DNA from 2 places in the Paenibacillus sp. MT124 genome. Region 1 is predicted to be linked to the other one. Evidence: a T-box and tRNA genes for the amino acid it is inferred to sense, from the RefSeq annotation. Region 1 holds a T-box; the other holds one or more tRNA genes.
What was found. A T-box is a leader RNA that pairs with one kind of tRNA and senses whether it is charged. The one in region 1 lies ahead of ileS (isoleucine--tRNA ligase), so its partner is inferred to be a tRNA-Ile.
Positions count from the first base shown of each region.

Region 2: it has a tRNA-Ile gene. The T-box ahead of ileS (isoleucine--tRNA ligase) is inferred to sense a tRNA for this amino acid. The anticodon was not compared.

Region 1 covers NZ_CM179500.1:4,559,907-4,567,966, forward strand. Annotated here, with positions in the region: gene ileS (isoleucine--tRNA ligase) at 61-3,159, opposite strand; T-box leader at 3,237-3,526, opposite strand; gene AC3RCI_RS20645 (DivIVA domain-containing protein) at 3,585-4,094, opposite strand; gene AC3RCI_RS20650 (YlmH family RNA-binding protein) at 4,340-5,122, opposite strand; gene AC3RCI_RS20655 (YggT family protein) at 5,142-5,405, opposite strand; gene AC3RCI_RS20660 (cell division protein SepF) at 5,413-5,880, opposite strand; gene AC3RCI_RS20665 (YggS family pyridoxal phosphate-dependent enzyme) at 5,871-6,572, opposite strand; gene pgeF (peptidoglycan editing factor PgeF) at 6,579-7,478, opposite strand; gene AC3RCI_RS20675 (YlmC/YmxH family sporulation protein) at 7,530-7,922, opposite strand.
Region 2 covers NZ_CM179500.1:342,677-350,736, reverse strand. Annotated here, with positions in the region: gene AC3RCI_RS01745 (ABC transporter substrate-binding protein) at 1-595, opposite strand, end outside; gene AC3RCI_RS01740 (ABC transporter ATP-binding protein) at 669-1,682, opposite strand; gene AC3RCI_RS01735 (LysR family transcriptional regulator) at 2,086-3,003, shown strand; gene AC3RCI_RS01730 (hypothetical protein) at 3,132-3,989, shown strand; gene AC3RCI_RS01725 (short chain dehydrogenase) at 4,195-4,800, opposite strand; tRNA gene AC3RCI_RS01720 (tRNA-Gly) at 4,980-5,050, opposite strand; tRNA gene AC3RCI_RS01715 (tRNA-Pro) at 5,064-5,137, opposite strand; tRNA gene AC3RCI_RS01710 (tRNA-Arg) at 5,154-5,230, opposite strand; tRNA gene AC3RCI_RS01705 (tRNA-Gly) at 5,240-5,314, opposite strand; tRNA gene AC3RCI_RS01700 (tRNA-Leu) at 5,323-5,410, opposite strand; tRNA gene AC3RCI_RS01695 (tRNA-Lys) at 5,420-5,495, opposite strand; tRNA gene AC3RCI_RS01690 (tRNA-Gln) at 5,505-5,579, opposite strand; tRNA gene AC3RCI_RS01685 (tRNA-His) at 5,589-5,664, opposite strand; tRNA gene AC3RCI_RS01680 (tRNA-Thr) at 5,751-5,826, opposite strand; tRNA gene AC3RCI_RS01675 (tRNA-Asp) at 5,855-5,932, opposite strand; tRNA gene AC3RCI_RS01670 (tRNA-Met) at 5,960-6,033, opposite strand; tRNA gene AC3RCI_RS01665 (tRNA-Val) at 6,051-6,126, opposite strand; tRNA gene AC3RCI_RS01660 (tRNA-Glu) at 6,251-6,322, opposite strand; tRNA gene AC3RCI_RS01655 (tRNA-Ser) at 6,339-6,430, opposite strand; tRNA gene AC3RCI_RS01650 (tRNA-Asn) at 6,434-6,509, opposite strand; tRNA gene AC3RCI_RS01645 (tRNA-Ala) at 6,511-6,586, opposite strand; tRNA gene AC3RCI_RS01640 (tRNA-Ile) at 6,609-6,685, opposite strand; rRNA gene rrf (5S ribosomal RNA) at 6,743-6,859, opposite strand; rRNA gene AC3RCI_RS01630 (23S ribosomal RNA) at 6,933-8,060, opposite strand, start outside.

The DNA.
Region 1 (8,060 bases):
ATTTGGGATCCAATTTGTAACTTGAGTTTATCGATTCATCTGTATCAAAAGAGAATGGGGTTACACCTCGATATAAACGCCCATTGCTTTACCGCCAGCTTCAATGCGTTCCATACCTTCATGGGTACCAAATGTGACTTCAGTAACGAGTACATTCTCACGCAGGACCTCATCAAATGCCTCAATTGCAGCCTGGAGCTCAGGATCAACATCCAGTGTCAGGCGTACTCTCTTCTCAATCGGCAGATCCAATTTTTTACGTGTGTCTTGTACGGAACGTACAACTTCACGTACCCAGCCTTCCTGTTCCAATGCCGTTGTGATTTCGGTGTTGAGTGCTACGGTCAGACCGTACCCCGATGCCGAAGCAAAACCGGATTTGGCTTGTTTCTCCACCAGCAGTTCCTCACTTGTCACCTGCAGCTCTTCTCCTTCAGGAGAAACCACATTCAGCACACCTTCTGTCACTACTTTGCGTGTCTCCTCTGCTGACATGCCTTTGAAGAAGTTCTGCAGGAAACCTACGTTCTTGCCGTATTTTTTCCCCGCTACTTTCAGATTGAGTTTCAATGTGAAATCAACGAATTCGGCATCGTTATGCTCCGTACGGATACCTTTGACATTGATCTCATCCTTGATGATTTCTTCATAGCTCGCCAGATCAAATCCTTTATCAAGCGAAACGATCAACTCGGATAACGGCTGGCGATTCTTGATACCTGTTTCGTTACGCACGTTACGAGCGAGTTCGACCACTCGGCGAGCTGTCTCCATATCCTGTTCCAGATCCAGATCGATCAACGCTTCATTTGCTACCGGGTAATCTTCCATATGGACACTTTCACCTGTAGTCAAGTTCAGATAGATATCTTCCGCAAGCATCGGTGTGAATGGCGCAACCAGCTTGGCTGTAGTTACAAGCACCTCTGTAAGTGTGCGATAAGCATCCAGTTTATCTTCGGTCAAGCCACTTCCCCAGAAACGGTCACGGGAACGACGGATGTACCAGTTGCTCAGCTCATCGACGAAGGCTTCAATCGCTTTGGATGAATTTAGATAGTCATTGACGGACAGTGCCTTTTCCACAACGATGATCAGACTGTTCAGTCTTGACAGGATCCAGCGATCCAGCTTGTGCGCTGAAGGCTTAAACGGATGTTCCTGTGGATCAAAACCATCAATGGTCGCATACAACGTCAGGAATGCATGCGTGTTAACCAATGTATCCACCATTTTGGATTTCGCTTCACCCACAATACCTTTGGAGAAACGTTTGCTGTTCCACGGTGCACTGTCAGACAACAGAGCCCAACGGAACGCATCTGTACCATATTCTTCAATGACTTCCCATGGATCAATAACATTGCCTTTGGATTTGGACATCTTCTGTCCGTTCTCATCCAATACGTGGCCTGTTGCCATAACCGCCTTGTAAGGTGCTTTGCCTGTCAACAGAGTAGATACAGCCAGCAAGCTGTAGAACCAGCCACGTGTTTGGTCAATTCCTTCGCAGATCATATCTGCCGGGTATTGCTGTTCAAACGTTTCTTTATTTTCAAATGGATAGTGCTGCTGGGCAAATGGCATGGAACCACTGTCAAACCAGACATCAATTACTTCCGGAGTACGTTTCATTTCATATTTACCACAGGAGCTGAGTACTTTGACTTCGTCTACGTATGGTTTGTGCAGTTCCAGGTTCTCTGGTACATCTCCAACGGCACGTGCACGCAGCTCAGCGATGCTGTGCGGAGCGAATTGTTCGCCAGTCTCTTCACATACCCAGATGTTCAGCGGTGTTCCCCAGTAGCGATCACGGCTGATGTTCCAATCCACCAGATCCTCCAGGAATTTTCCGAAACGTCCTTCACGAACGTGGCCTGGATACCATTCCACTTCACTGTTGTTTGCAATCAGTTGATCCTTGATCGCTGTGGTTTGGATAAACCAGCTGTCCATTGCATAGTAGAGAAGTGGTGTATCACAACGCCAACAGAATGGGTAGCTGTGCTCATATTTCTCTTTGCTGAACAGGCGGCCTTTCTCGGACAGACTTCTCACGATATCAATATCGCAATCCTTAACGAAGCGTCCCGCGAAATCCGTAACCTGTGCCACAAATTTACCTTCAAGGTCCACCATGTTAACAAAACTGATGCCATTCTCGCGGCATACCCGGTAATCGTCCTCACCATGTGCTGGTGCCATGTGTACAATCCCTGTACCACTTGCATCCGTTACAAAGCTCGCACCCAGAATAACGTTTGTTTTTTCAGCCTGCACGTAGTTGAATGGAGGATCATACGTTTTACCAACTAAATCAGAGCCTTTCAGTCCACCAATGACTTCATACTCGCCTTTCGAGTCCTTCATGACTTTTTCCACGAGATTGGTTGCCATGATGTACACTTCTTCGCCCTGGCGTACACGGGAGTAATCCATGTCCGGATTAACCGCGAGTGCAACGTGAGAAGGCAGTGTCCAAGGCGTAGTCGTCCAGGCAAGCACATATTCGCCGCTGTCATCCAGCTTAAATTTGGCTGTGGCACTTAGGTCTTTGACATCCTTGTACCCTTGGGCCACTTCATGGGAACTCAGGGTAGTCTGACAAGATGGACAGTACGGACTCACACGATGTCCACGGTAGAGAAGTCCTTTTTCATGAATCGTGGCAAGGATATTCCATACACTCTCAATGTAATTGTTGTCCAGCGTGATGTACGGGTTATCCATATCCGTCCAGTAAGCAATACCTTCTGTCAGATCACGCCATTGCTGCTCATATTCAAATACGCTCGCTTTACATTCATTGATGAATTTTTCCACACCGTAATCTTCGATCTCCCACTTATGGGAAATGCCGAGCTTCTTCTGTACACCAAGCTCAACAGGCAATCCATGTGTATCCCAGCCAGCTTTACGAACCACACGGTAACCTTTCATCGTATTGTAACGTCCTACAAAGTCCTTAATAACGCGTCCAAGCACGTGACCGATATGCGGCTTGCCGTTTGCCGTCGGCGGTCCTTCATAAAACACGAAATTCGGTTTGCCTTGACGGTTCTCAATTGATTTCTTAAACGTATTTTCCGTTTTCCACTTGTTTAGCATGCGTAGTTCTCTAGCACGTGCTTTTTCTTTGACATCCACTCTTTGCATCATGATCTTCCTTTCAATAATTGGATTGTGGACCGTCCACAATTCACATTTTTGGACACAAAAAAACCCCATCCCTGGAAAGGGACGAGGTTGTGCTCGCGTTACCACCCTAATTCTGTTCATCACAAACCATATCCAATCACATGGGTATGCTTTGTCATTAACAGCACTTGTGCCCCGCTTCACTACAGCAGGGTGCCGATATAACGTTCGGCTTACGGTTTCGCTTACGCACGGCCATTCATCACCGCTTCAGCGTCACTTCTCCGGGGAGATATTCGGCTATAACCCATCCATTGGCTTGCACCAAACGCCAACTCTCTGAGGGATGAGATCATAACGTACTTGAACCCGTCATGGAATCATTATTCATTATGAATATAGTTATAGCCTCTTTAGAGTCAAAAGTCAACCGGGCAGGCAGACTAATAAATTTCCTTCATTTCCCGTTCACGATCACGGACTTCCTGTTCGCGACTCTCCAGTGCTTCCCATCCATCCTGGGACAGCAGTTCGAGCTGTGCTTCAACAAGCGTACGGAAACGGGCCCGGTAGATCGAAGCCTGCTTTTTCAGTTCTTCCACTTCCAAAGCAATCTTGCGAGACTTCGCCAAGGACTCGTTCACGATCCGGTCAGCATTTTTCTCTGCTTCCTTCACAATGAGCTGTGCTTCCTTCTTCGCATTGTTCTTCACATCGTCGGCTGCTTCCTGCGCTATGATAATCGTTTTGCTGAGCGTCTCTTCAATTGTGGCAAAATGATCCAGTTTCTCCTGAACGGACAGCAACTGATTGCTCAGCTCTTTGTTCTCGCGAATGACGCCTTCGTAATCTTTGATGACTTGATCCAGGAATTCATTGACTTCATCCTCGTCATACCCGCGCAAGCGTCGGGAAAATTCCTTGTTATGTATGTCCAGCGGCGTTAATGGCATGCTGTCCACCTCCTGTTAAAGTTCCTTCCCGTTCCGAGAAGGTTTGCAGCACATGGGTATTACCCAAAGGGTCGTATGCAAGATGTCATATAGCAGCTTGAACGACTTGCACTTGCAGAATCGACGTTCTGATTCCAATACAGTTATATCGACTTTGCACTTCAATGTATATCGGAAACAGCGAATGTTTTTTACACCTTTATCTTAAACATTTCGACAAGAAAACGGGTTTTCCTGCAATGCCGCTAAGCAAATTTGCCGATTTTTACACGACAACGTCCCTTTTTGGTCATCCCATCCTGTTCCAGCACCTTGAAACGGCCAAAACCTTGAATGGAGACCACGTCCCCGGCTTTCAGAGCTTTGGACGGATCTTCCTCGACTTTCCAATTTACCCGGCATCGGCCCGCTTTGATGGGAACTAGCACTTTACTGCGACTCAGTCGGTACACATCCGCACAAATTCCGTCCAGACGCAAGGATGCAACAGTGATATCCATCGTCTCCAGTTTGCTCTCCGACCACTTCATCTGATGCAGAGGAAGCAGCTCTGTAAACACATGAACCCGATGTACCTGGTTCAATTGAAGCGATAAAAAAGCGCCGGTCTCCGCTGCCACCACGGTGTGGCATCCGTCATCCAGCACTTGGATATCTCCGATCTTGCCGCGTTTCAGTCCAAGCCCGAGCAAGGCTCCCATGTAGTCCCCGTGCTCCAGCTCTGTAATTTTCTGATCATCTGACGTGATGCTAAGCACCTGCATACCCATATCCTCATCATCGAGATACCGATAATCTGGTGCAATCAGCGCACGTTTGCGTTCAGCTGCCTCGTAGCCTCCGTCCAGACGAATCTGGACGTCATTGCGACGATTGACAAGCGTTTGCAATATAAAGGCCTGTCTTGGGTCAAGAAAGTCCGTTAGCTTCATGTCATGAAGCTTGCCAGCTCGTTCCACCCAATCCGAGGCTTTATCCACGAAGTCACGCTCATCATGGCTAAAATGTTCGTAAATTTCACCACTCATCTATGTTCACCCTACCCTATCAGAAGTAGCTGATGATCGAGAGCAAACCTGATCTCGCCAGTTGAAGAGTAATTAACGCAACGATTGGTGAGATGTCCAGCATGCCGAACAAAGGCGGAATGAAACGTCTGAAAGGACTCAGATAGGGTTCCACCAATTTGGCAAGCCACTCACCAATGACGCTCTCCCGCGCGTTCGGAAGCCACGACATCAATACATATCCAATAATCATGTAGAAATAAATCTCAAACAGGTAAAACACGACGACTTGAAGTTGATACAAAAGCGGCTCACCTCATTCTGTTGTAATCTTGCTCGCTGTCAGCCAGTATTTCCGTAATTGCTCCTTGAATTTCAACGGTATCCGGCGTACAGAGAAAAATGTTGCCGCCAATTTTAGAAATTCCCCCGCCCAGTGCGTAAACTGTGCCACTCAAAAAATCAATGACGCGCAGTGCCTGATCTTGGCGCACCCGCTGCAGGTTCACAACCACTGTACGATGCGAACGAAGGTGGTCTGCAATTTCTTGAGCTTCGTCATAGGAACGCGGTTCATAAAGGACAACTTTAACATTTTTCTGGGAATGAATGCTCACAACATTATTCCCCCTTTGGTTTCTACGTTTATCTAGACTGGAGGTTTCAGCTTCCTGTTGTTCGGATTCAGCCTCCTCTTGTGCAGCCAAACGTTCGCGTTCCACAATCTCTTCCTCTTCTTGAAGACCAAGGAAATTCATGAATTTATTCATTACGCCCATCGTGAATCCTCCTCTTTTCCTACGAGAATTGATCCCAGCCGTACCCATGTTGCCCCTTCTTCAATCGCCACTTCAAAATCATTGGACATTCCCATCGATAGCTGAGTCAATGGTTCCGATGTCAGGGCTTGTCCATTCAAATGATCTCTCAGCTCACGCAGTCCACGAAATACGGGACGCGTAAGCTCCGGATCCTCTTCGTGGGGAGCCATGGTCATCAGACCGACGACCTTCAGGTTGCTGAAGCTGCTGATCTCACGCAGAAATGAACTCGCCTGTTCGGGCTGCAGCCCATATTTGCTCTCTTCACCCGATATATTCACCTGCAAAAATGTTTCCACTTGTGTCCCCAGAGCAGCTGCCTTTTTGTCCAGCTCCTTAGCCAGAGACAAACGATCCAGTGAATGTATGTAGCGGAATTTGCCTATGACGTCTTTTACTTTGTTGGTCTGCAAGTGACCGATAAAATGCCATGTTCCTTGCTGACCAAATGCTTCCCACTTGGCTTGTGCATCCTGCCAGCGGTTCTCTCCAATATGCTCAAGGCCACTTTCCAGCACAGCGCCTGTCGTTTCAAGGGAGACGTACTTCGTGACCGCAATCACATTTACGTCTTCGCGCTGGCGGCTACTGCGCTGGCATGCAGCTTCGATCTTCTGATTTACCTGTTGAATTCGCTCCTCCAATGACACAGAGGGTCACCTCTCTTCCAGCCCAATCCAGCTCGCCATTCTTCCGGTCGTTCCATTTTCCTTGCGATACGAGAAAAACAGTTCCGGGTGGCAGCTTGTACACCACGTTGTACATTCGATATGATCCGGCAATATTCCTGCTTTCATCATAATGTGTCGATTACATTCTTTCAAGTTTAACATCGTCTTTCCATTTCCAGACGAATGATATGCTCGGCCCTGCACAGAGTTGTTGTATTCATCATTACCCGGAGCAGATTCAAACCAAACCCGTACATGCTGCATAACTACCTCATCCACTTCATAACAGCAATCCCCAATGGAAGGGCCTATAGCTGTCCGGATATCCTGTGCCCGGCTACCATATTCCCGTTCCATGGTTTCAACCATTGACTGGGCAATGCCGGCAACAGTCCCTTTCCACCCCGCATGAGCAAGCCCCACGGCTTGTTGCACCGGGTCGTAGAAATATAGCGGAACACAATCCGCATAAAAGGAAGTAAGCAGCACACCAGGTACATTGGTGACCAAGCCATCCGTGTCCTGCAGCGCTGACTGTCGATCCATCAGACCTCTGCCTCGATCCTCAGCTTGTATAACAGCCACATGTTTGCCATGGACCTGTTCACCACATGTCCAGGCGCTTACCGAGAAACCAAGCTTTTCGGCCACCAGACGACGATTTGCCAAAACGTCTGAAGGATCATCGCCAACATGATAAGCGCAGTTTAGAGTGGCATAGGGTTCACTGCCCACCCCTCCCTGTCTTGTGGTAAATCCTGCCGTCATTCGGCTGAACTGTTCTCTCCACGGCTCCACATATAATAACAACGGATCTGGGCTTCCATTCACCACTTGATCTTCAGTCCGTTCAAAAAATGGTTTATTCAGAACAAAGGGTTCCATCTTATCACCTCACAGCTTCCAGTGTACCAAATGAGCCACGTTCTGTCTTGATTATATCGTTCGACGCTGGCTTCGGTCCAATCGTTCCAGGCGTTCAACCCGCTCCATACGGCTGCTTTGCTGTTCATCATACATCTTTGCTTCGCGATCTCGCTCATCATAGCTCGTTTCCCTGACTTCATCCAGTTTAACCAAAATAACGTCCGAACCGATCTTAACAATGTTCCTCCAGGGAATAACCAAGTCTGTTCCGCCCCCGAACAATCCCATGAACCGGCTGTAACCGGGTACCACGATGGCCTCAATTCGTCCCTGCTTGAGATCCAGTTCCAGATCACTAATCTGCCCCAGACGTTTGCCATCCGTGATGTTAATGACATCCTTTGTCTGAAAATCGGAGATCTTCATCCCTCTTTGTGCCGACTCACTTGCGTTTACTTTCATCTGTCGCTCGCCCCCCGCCTAGTCCGCTTATACCGTTCAACGCTTCTATACAATATATGTTTTATAGGCGAAAAATGTCCTGTTTTTCGGGGTATCCCTGAAATAAGTACAGCTTGATTCGAAACTAGGCGTTCTCTT
Region 2 (8,060 bases), 2.3 Mb from region 1:
AGTCCAGTGCAGAGCCAGACAATGTTGGATCGGGGATATTTACAGCATCTTTCCATGCTGGTGTAGCGAGTTCAGCCCAGCTTGTCGGTGGCGTAGACACCAGCTTGGTGTTGTACACAATTCCAAGTGCTGAAGCACTTGAACTGAAATAGTTACCTTCTGCATCTGACCAGTCCTTGTTCAGCTTGTCGGCATTGGCTGCTTCAGGGTAAGGGAGTGTCAAACCGTCAGCTTTGAGCGCCTGTGCTGAAGGCAAAGAGGCAAGTATCACTACATCGGCTACAGGATTGGATTTCTCTGCCTCCATACGGGCGAGGATTTTACCGGTTGTTCCCTGAAACATCTCTACTTCAATCCCTGTTTTGGCTGTAAACCCGCTCACAATATTATCTGCCAGCTTTTGCGGCCCTGCACTATAGAGTACCAGTTTGCCGCCTGCTGTTTCGGTTGGTTGTGCTGCTGCAGCGCTTCCTTCTCCCGCAGATTGTCCTGCGTTTCCAGCGGTTGAGTTCGTACTGCATCCGAATAAGCTAATGCTCATCACCGCTGTTAACAGCAGCAATGCACTTTTTTTCCGTGTTTTCATTCCCAACATCACATTCCATCTCCCTTGGTTATATGTTTTTTCGAGTAAACTTAAACTTCTTCTCATTTCCTCATTCAAGCATCTAGTTCGCTGCAGCTATAACTTCCCGCTTTGCATCCATGCTATCCTGCCCGTTCATACGGCAGATACGCTCCGGCGAGATATACAGCTGTACATGCTCACCTACGCGGACCCTTCGATCCAGGTAAGTCGTCCATATGCCTAGCCCTTCCATTTGAACCCGGATTTCATAACGCTCCCCTACATAGCTGACACTCAGTACCGTGGCCTGATAACGCAGATCGTCATGACTTGTCCTGTTCCAGGTCACATGCTCCGGCCGTACCATGGACTGATTCGGTGTCAACCAGTTGGATTTGCCGATAAATGAAGCAACAAACGGATCGCTTGGCGATGAGTAGATCGTCTCGGGACTACCTTTTTGCAATATCCGCCCCTTCTCCATGACCACAATCTCATCCGACATCGACATCGCCTCAACCTGATCGTGAGTGACATATAGTGCGGTTAGCCCCATATCCCGAACGAGGGACATCATCTCAATCCGCATTTCTTCCCGCAGTACTGCATCGAGTGCACTAAGCGGTTCATCGAACAGAATTACACCAGGTCTTACGGCTACCGCTCTGGCAAAAGCAACCCGCTGCTGCTGTCCACCTGACAGCTGATGAGGATAACGATCTTCCATGCCTTGCAGGCGAACCATGCCAAGTGCTTCGGTTACCTTCTGCCGTAAATTTGTTTTCTGCTTTCCGGCCCTCAAGCCAAATGCCACATTTTCATATACCGTCATATGCGGCCATAATGCAAAATCCTGAAACACCATGCCCAGATTACGCTTATGGGTGGGTACATCAATCCGCTTGGCAGCTGAGAAGATGCACTGATCACCCGCCACAATCTCTCCCGCATCCGGCTGTTCCAGTCCGGCAAGCATCCGCAGCAAAGTGGTTTTGCCGCAGCCTGATGGACCAAGCAGCGTTGTAAACTGACCATGCTGAAGCGTTAGATCCGTGGGCAATAGTGCAGGCGTGCGATTGAATGATTTTTGAACTCCTGAAATCTCCATTTTCATAAGCATCCCTGCCTGTCTTCTTGTACTGTACTCAGTCTAACTCCCGCTCTCGCGAGTTGTATGTTAGGAATGTAAAAATGAAATTAACTTTTTAGATGAATTCTATTGATGTTCATAGATTAAATCTATATAAGGTGATTCAAATCCATTTTTCATTTGGTTATTTCGATAACAGCACCATCTTCCGATCGCTGTTCGTTTTATCCCCGAATTTCCTTGACCCTTTTCAAAGGGAGACATCAGGGGATCAAGGCGAAGCGTATGCTTCCGAAGTAGCTTTGTTTCAGAAAACTTTTAGCTTCGCTTTTTCAGATTGGTCCTGTACTCTCCGTCTTTATGAAAACAAGCATTAAATCATCTTCCATTATGGAGACCCTGTATAAGGGAGAGGAGTGTGAGTTCGTTGAACCTCATTAAACTGCAAATTGTAGAGCTGATTGACAAGCATCATCACATGACCAGTGTCGCAGAGATTCTGGGAATCAAGCAGCCCACGGTTACGTTTCATATGAAATCACTGGAGGAAGAGATGGGAGTGCGATTATTCGAATCGCGCAGCGGAAAGACGTTCCTAACGGAGGCTGGACAGGCCCTGCTTCATTATTCCGTTAAGATCAATGCCCTGACCCAAGAGGCCCGCCGGGTAGTCAAAGAATACGACAGTCTCTACCGGGGCACGCTTCACATTGGGGCGAGTTATGTACCTGCAACCTATCTGCTGCCTCCGATGTTAAATACATTCTCACAGGAGTTTCCCGGTATTCGTATTGTGTTATCGGTCAAACCATCGCCTGTCATTCGCGAGATGTTAATGCGGCACCAGATCGATCTGGGAGTCATCTCTTCTGAACCGTTTGTCGGTCCAATCCTTCAAGCCGATCCGCTATGCGCAGATGATCTGGTTTTAATTTGTGCTCCTCAGCATGCTCTGGCTAGTAGAGAAGTGCTGGAGCCTGACCACATTTCTCAGATTCCCTTCGCCCTGCATGGGAACGAATCAAGCACTCGCCGTTTGACCAATCATTGGCTGGAACAGCATGCCGTGCGGCTCCGAAGTACGGTAGAGATGGACTCACTCGAGGCAATCAAGCAGTTGGTTCTGCTCGGAGGTCATATTTCATTCATGTCGCGCATGGCCGTACAATGGGAGGAGCAGCATGGCTTGATTCAAGTCCTACCCATTCCCGGGGAACAAGCTCCTAGGCATATATACACGGTACATAATAAGGATCGACACCCTTCGGTTCAAATGAATCGGTTCAAGGAAGTTCTTCAGGAAGGAGTCGCGGGCCCCCCTTCATTTCTTGGCTTGATCCCATAAAAACTCTCATTCGCCATTCATCAAATCTATGCAGGGTTAACGCAATGCTTGTCCAACGTTAATCACTTTCATATACTCAGGCGCTAAAGTGGGTCTGTACATTAATCCAGCCTAGGGAGTGATTGGTTTTGAAAACGTGGAAAAAGGTAACAACCTCATTGATGCTGAGTATCGTCACATTAGGGAGTAGTCTGGCGTTCCAGGCACCTCAGACATCAGCGGCGGCCAATGCCGTACCTGCCTACGAAGTGAAGTTTCTGGCTAAACCGGAACTGGTATTGAACTCGGATGGAACACCTCGCAGTGAAGTTATTCAGTCGTTGTCCCTGGATTCTACACCGAGAAACATCAGCGCTGAGTACTTTGACACCAATGCGCTGAATCTGAACCAAGCGGGATGGGATGTCCGTTTCCGGAAGAAGGATGACAAAAACAACTATGAATTGACCTACAAAAAGCGCTATCCCGTAATTAACGGTGACATTAACGCTGCACTGACCTTGGCTAACCAAGAGGGATTTGATGCATCAGATGATAACTATGAGGCTGAGATCGATTGGGGTTATGGCAAACAAACGCTGAGCTTCTCCAATACCAAAAAGGTGGATACGAAAGCTACAGGCGTGCAGCTCCCTTCCGAGAAGGATGCGCTCGATATGCTGCTGGACAAGCTGCCAGGCAAACTGAAAAACTGGTCTTCTTCCAACTGGGGTAAACAAACGCTCTCACAATCCCGTGCTCATGGCCCTGTAACGTTCCAACGCTATGAAGGAACATGGAATGGACAAGAGCTGTCGTTTGAAGTATGGCCTATTCGTAACGCAGATGGTACAGGTTTCGAGAATCTTGTAGAGGTTTCTTTCAAAACCGAAGATGCTGCAGCCGTATCCGGCCTGCGTACCGAGCTGCTGCAAGTGTTGGAAAGCAACAACTGGCTTATACCTGCCGATGGCTTAAAGACTCAAACGATTTTGGAAAGATACTAATCGTCTGAAATGACAAAGCATAGATATAACCAAAAGGACATTAGCAGGTTTATCCTGTTAATGTCCTTTGTGATTTTTACTTTGGGCGTATCCTAAGTTATATCATCCTATTTTAGCAAGCTTAGTTTTATGGAGATCAACTACATGCTGCCCGCAGTAACTTTCTGACGATTCAACGATTATTTGATCAGCCTACACTGAATATTTAATATACTTTAAAGGTTTGTGCCGTTTCGATGCCCAGCGCACTTTGAATAAACGTATTAGCCACTCGTTCCACAGGTACCGGGTTAAAACCAATGAAAAAGTCTCTATATTTCTCAGCCGACTCTTCAAACAAATTAGGGCTGACCGAATTCAAACGAATACCTCTTGGCATTTCGTAGGCTGCCGCTTTGGCAAACGCATCGATTGCCCCGTTGGCCATAGCACTTGAAGCACCTTGTGCAATAGGATGATCCTTGATAATGCCACTAACCAGTGTGAAACTCCCATTGTCATTGACATAGTGTTGTCCAATCAACACGATGTTGACCTGACCCAGCAATTTGCTCTGTATACTGATCATGTTGTTCTCAGGGGTCAGCTCCTCCAGTTTGGCATAATGTGTCTGCCCAGCTGCGACAATGACGTAATCAACGTTTTGCACAGTTTCAAAAAGAGCCTTAATGCTGTCCGTTGAAGTCATATCGACCTGATAATCACCTGAGCTTCTACCTGCTGTAACCACTTCTACAGACAGCTCATTCAACTTGGCAACAATCGCCTTTCCTAACGTTCCATGTCCTCCAATAACAAGAGCTCTTTTCACAAGATTCCTCCTCTTTAGTTCCTAACCATTTTTACCCAGGGTATACCTCTATCTGCCTATTTAAACAAAATCATTCGGCAAGAGCAAGTTACTAAAGTCAGAATTCATATATGATGAAGTACACATGAGATTATTAATAAATAAAAAAACCTCCTGCACAAGGCAAGAGGCTTCCTGTAAGCGGGTGATGGGAATCGAACCCACGCTATTAGCTTGGAAGGCTAAAGTTCTACCATTGAACTACACCCGCATAATCATAAAAATCGGGATGACACGATTTGAACATGCGACCCCCTGGTCCCAAACCAGGTGCTCTACCAAGCTGAGCTACATCCCGATATTAATGGAAATAATGGCGCGCCCTGAGAGATTCGAACTCCCGGCCTTTTGATTCGTAGTCAAACGCTCTATCCAGCTGAGCTAAGGGCGCATATATGATTGGAGCGGACGACGGGAATCGAACCCGCGACCCTCGCCTTGGCAAGGCGATGCTCTACCGCTGAGCCACGTCCGCAGAATATATGGTGCGGTCGAGAGGACTCGAACCTCCACGGGGGGTTAGCCCACACGGACCTGAACCGTGCGCGTCTGCCAATTCCGCCACGACCGCAAAATATAATGGTGAGTCATGAAGGGCTCGAACCTTCGACACCCTGATTAAAAGTCAGGTGCTCTACCAACTGAGCTAATGACTCTTAATAAAATGGCTGGGGATATAGGATTTGAACCTATGCATGACGGAGTCAAAGTCCGTTGCCTTACCGCTTGGCTAATCCCCAATAAAATCATGGGGCGATCGAGGGGAATTGAACCCCCGAATGCCGGATCCACAAACCGGTGCGTTAACCACTTCGCCACGATCGCCATAATTCAACCTGAGAGTATCTCAGTATTCCCATCCTTGTCTATAATATACATTCTACTATAGATTAAGATGTGAAAGTAATAAATGGTGCCGGCGAGAGGACTTGAACCCCCAACCTACTGATTACAAGTCAGTTGCTCTACCAGTTGAGCTACACCGGCACGGTGTAAAGTGTGGAATGTATTAAAATGGCGGAACCGACGGGATTCGAACCCGCGATCTCCTGCGTGACAGGCAGGCATGTTAGGCCAACTACACCACGGTTCCAGATCACTTTCTGTTAGGAAAGTATAATTGCGGGGGCAGGATTTGAACCTGCGGCCTTCGGGTTATGAGCCCGACGAGCTACCGGGCTGCTCCACCCCGCGTCGTTATAAAAGTTATATGGTGGAGGCTGAGGGGCTCGAACCCCCGACCCTCTGCTTGTAAGGCAGATGCTCTCCCAGCTGAGCTAAGCCTCCATATCTATGACCCGTAGGGGATACTCTCACTTCGCTTGAGACTGCGTAGCAGCTGCTAACGATGGTTATCCTCCGACGAACCTTTGGGATTCTCATCCCCTTGATGCTTTAAAAGGTAAAGCTATGACCCGTAGGGGATTCGAACCCCTGTTACCTCCGTGAAAGGGAGGTGTCTTAACCCCTTGACCAACGGGCCTCACTAAAAAATCTTCTGGCGGAGAGAGAGGGATTCGAACCCTCGAGACGCTTGTGGCGCCTACACGATTTCCAATCGTGCTCCTTCGGCCAACTCGGACACCTCTCCATATGGCTCCCCGAACAGGACTCGAACCTGTGACAACTCGATTAACAGTCGAGTGCTCTACCAACTGAGCTATCAGGGAATGGTGGAGCCAAGCGGGATCGAACCGCTGACCTCCTGCTTGCAAGGCAGGCGCTCTCCCAGCTGAGCTATGGCCCCATGTTTATCTGGTGAATCAATATGGTGGGCCCTGGTGGACTCGAACCACCGACCTCACCCTTATCAGAGGTGCGCTCTAACCAACTGAGCTAAGGGCCCGTATATAAATCCCTTTTTCTCTACGAGGGGGGCAAAAAAAATACCCCAAAGGGAATCGCTTGGCAGCGTCCTACTCTCCCAGGACCCTTCGGTCCAAGTACCATCGGCGCTAGAGGGCTTAACGGTCGTGTTCGGGATGGGTACGTGTGGAACCCCTCCGCCATCGCCACCAAACGATGCTGCTATACTCAGAGATCATTCTCTGAAAACTAGATCCGAAACGAAACTTGCGATCAGAACCTGCAATTTGGATAAGCCCTCGACCGATTAGTACTGGTCAGCTCCATGCATTACTGCACTTCCACCCCCAGCCTATCTACCTCGTCGTCTTCAAGGGGTCTTACATACTGGGAAATCTCATCTTGAGGGGGGCTTCACGCTTAGATGCTTTCAGCGCTTATCCCGTCCGTACATAGCTACCCAGCGGTGCTCCTGGCGGAACAACTGGTACACCAGCGGTACGTCCATCCCGGTCCTCTCGTACTAAGGACAGCTCCTCTCAAATTTCCTACGCCCACGACAGATAGGGACCGAACTGTCTCACGACGTTCTGAACCCAGCTCGCGTACCGCTTTAATGGGCGAACAGCCCAACCCTTGGGACCTACTTCAGCCCCAGGATGCGATGAGCCGACATCGAGGTGCCAAACCTCCCCGTCGATGTGGACTCTTGGGGGAGATAAGCCTGTTATCCCCAGGGTAGCTTTTATCCGTTGAGCGATGGCCCTTCCATGCGGTACCACCGGATCACTAAGCCCGACTTTCGTCCCTGCTCGACTTGTAGGTCTCGCAGTCAAGCTCCCTTATGCCTTTGCACTCTTCGAATGATTTCCAACCATTCTGAGGGAACCTTTGGGCGCCTCCGTTACTCTTTAGGAGGCGACCGCCCCAGTCAAACTGCCCACCTGACACTGTCCCCGTACCCGCTAAGGGCACCAGGTTAGAACCTAGATACGATCAGGGTGGTATCCCAACGGTGCCTCCACACAAGCTGGCGCTCATGCTTCAAAGGCTCCCACCTATCCTGTACAGATCGTACCCAAATTCAATATCAAGCTGCAGTAAAGCTCCATGGGGTCTTTCCGTCTTGTCGCGGGTAACCTGCATCTTCACAGGTATTAAAATTTCACCGGATCTCTCGTTGAGACAGCGCCCAAGTCGTTACGCCATTCGTGCGGGTCAGAATTTACCTGACAAGGAATTTCGCTACCTTAGGACCGTTATAGTTACGGCCGCCGTTTACTGGGGCTTCGGTTCACAGCTTCGGGATTACTCCCTAACCGCTCCCCTTAACCTTCCAGCACCGGGCAGGCGTCAGCCCGTATACTTCGCCTTACGGCTTCGCACAGACCTGTGTTTTTGCTAAACAGTCGCTT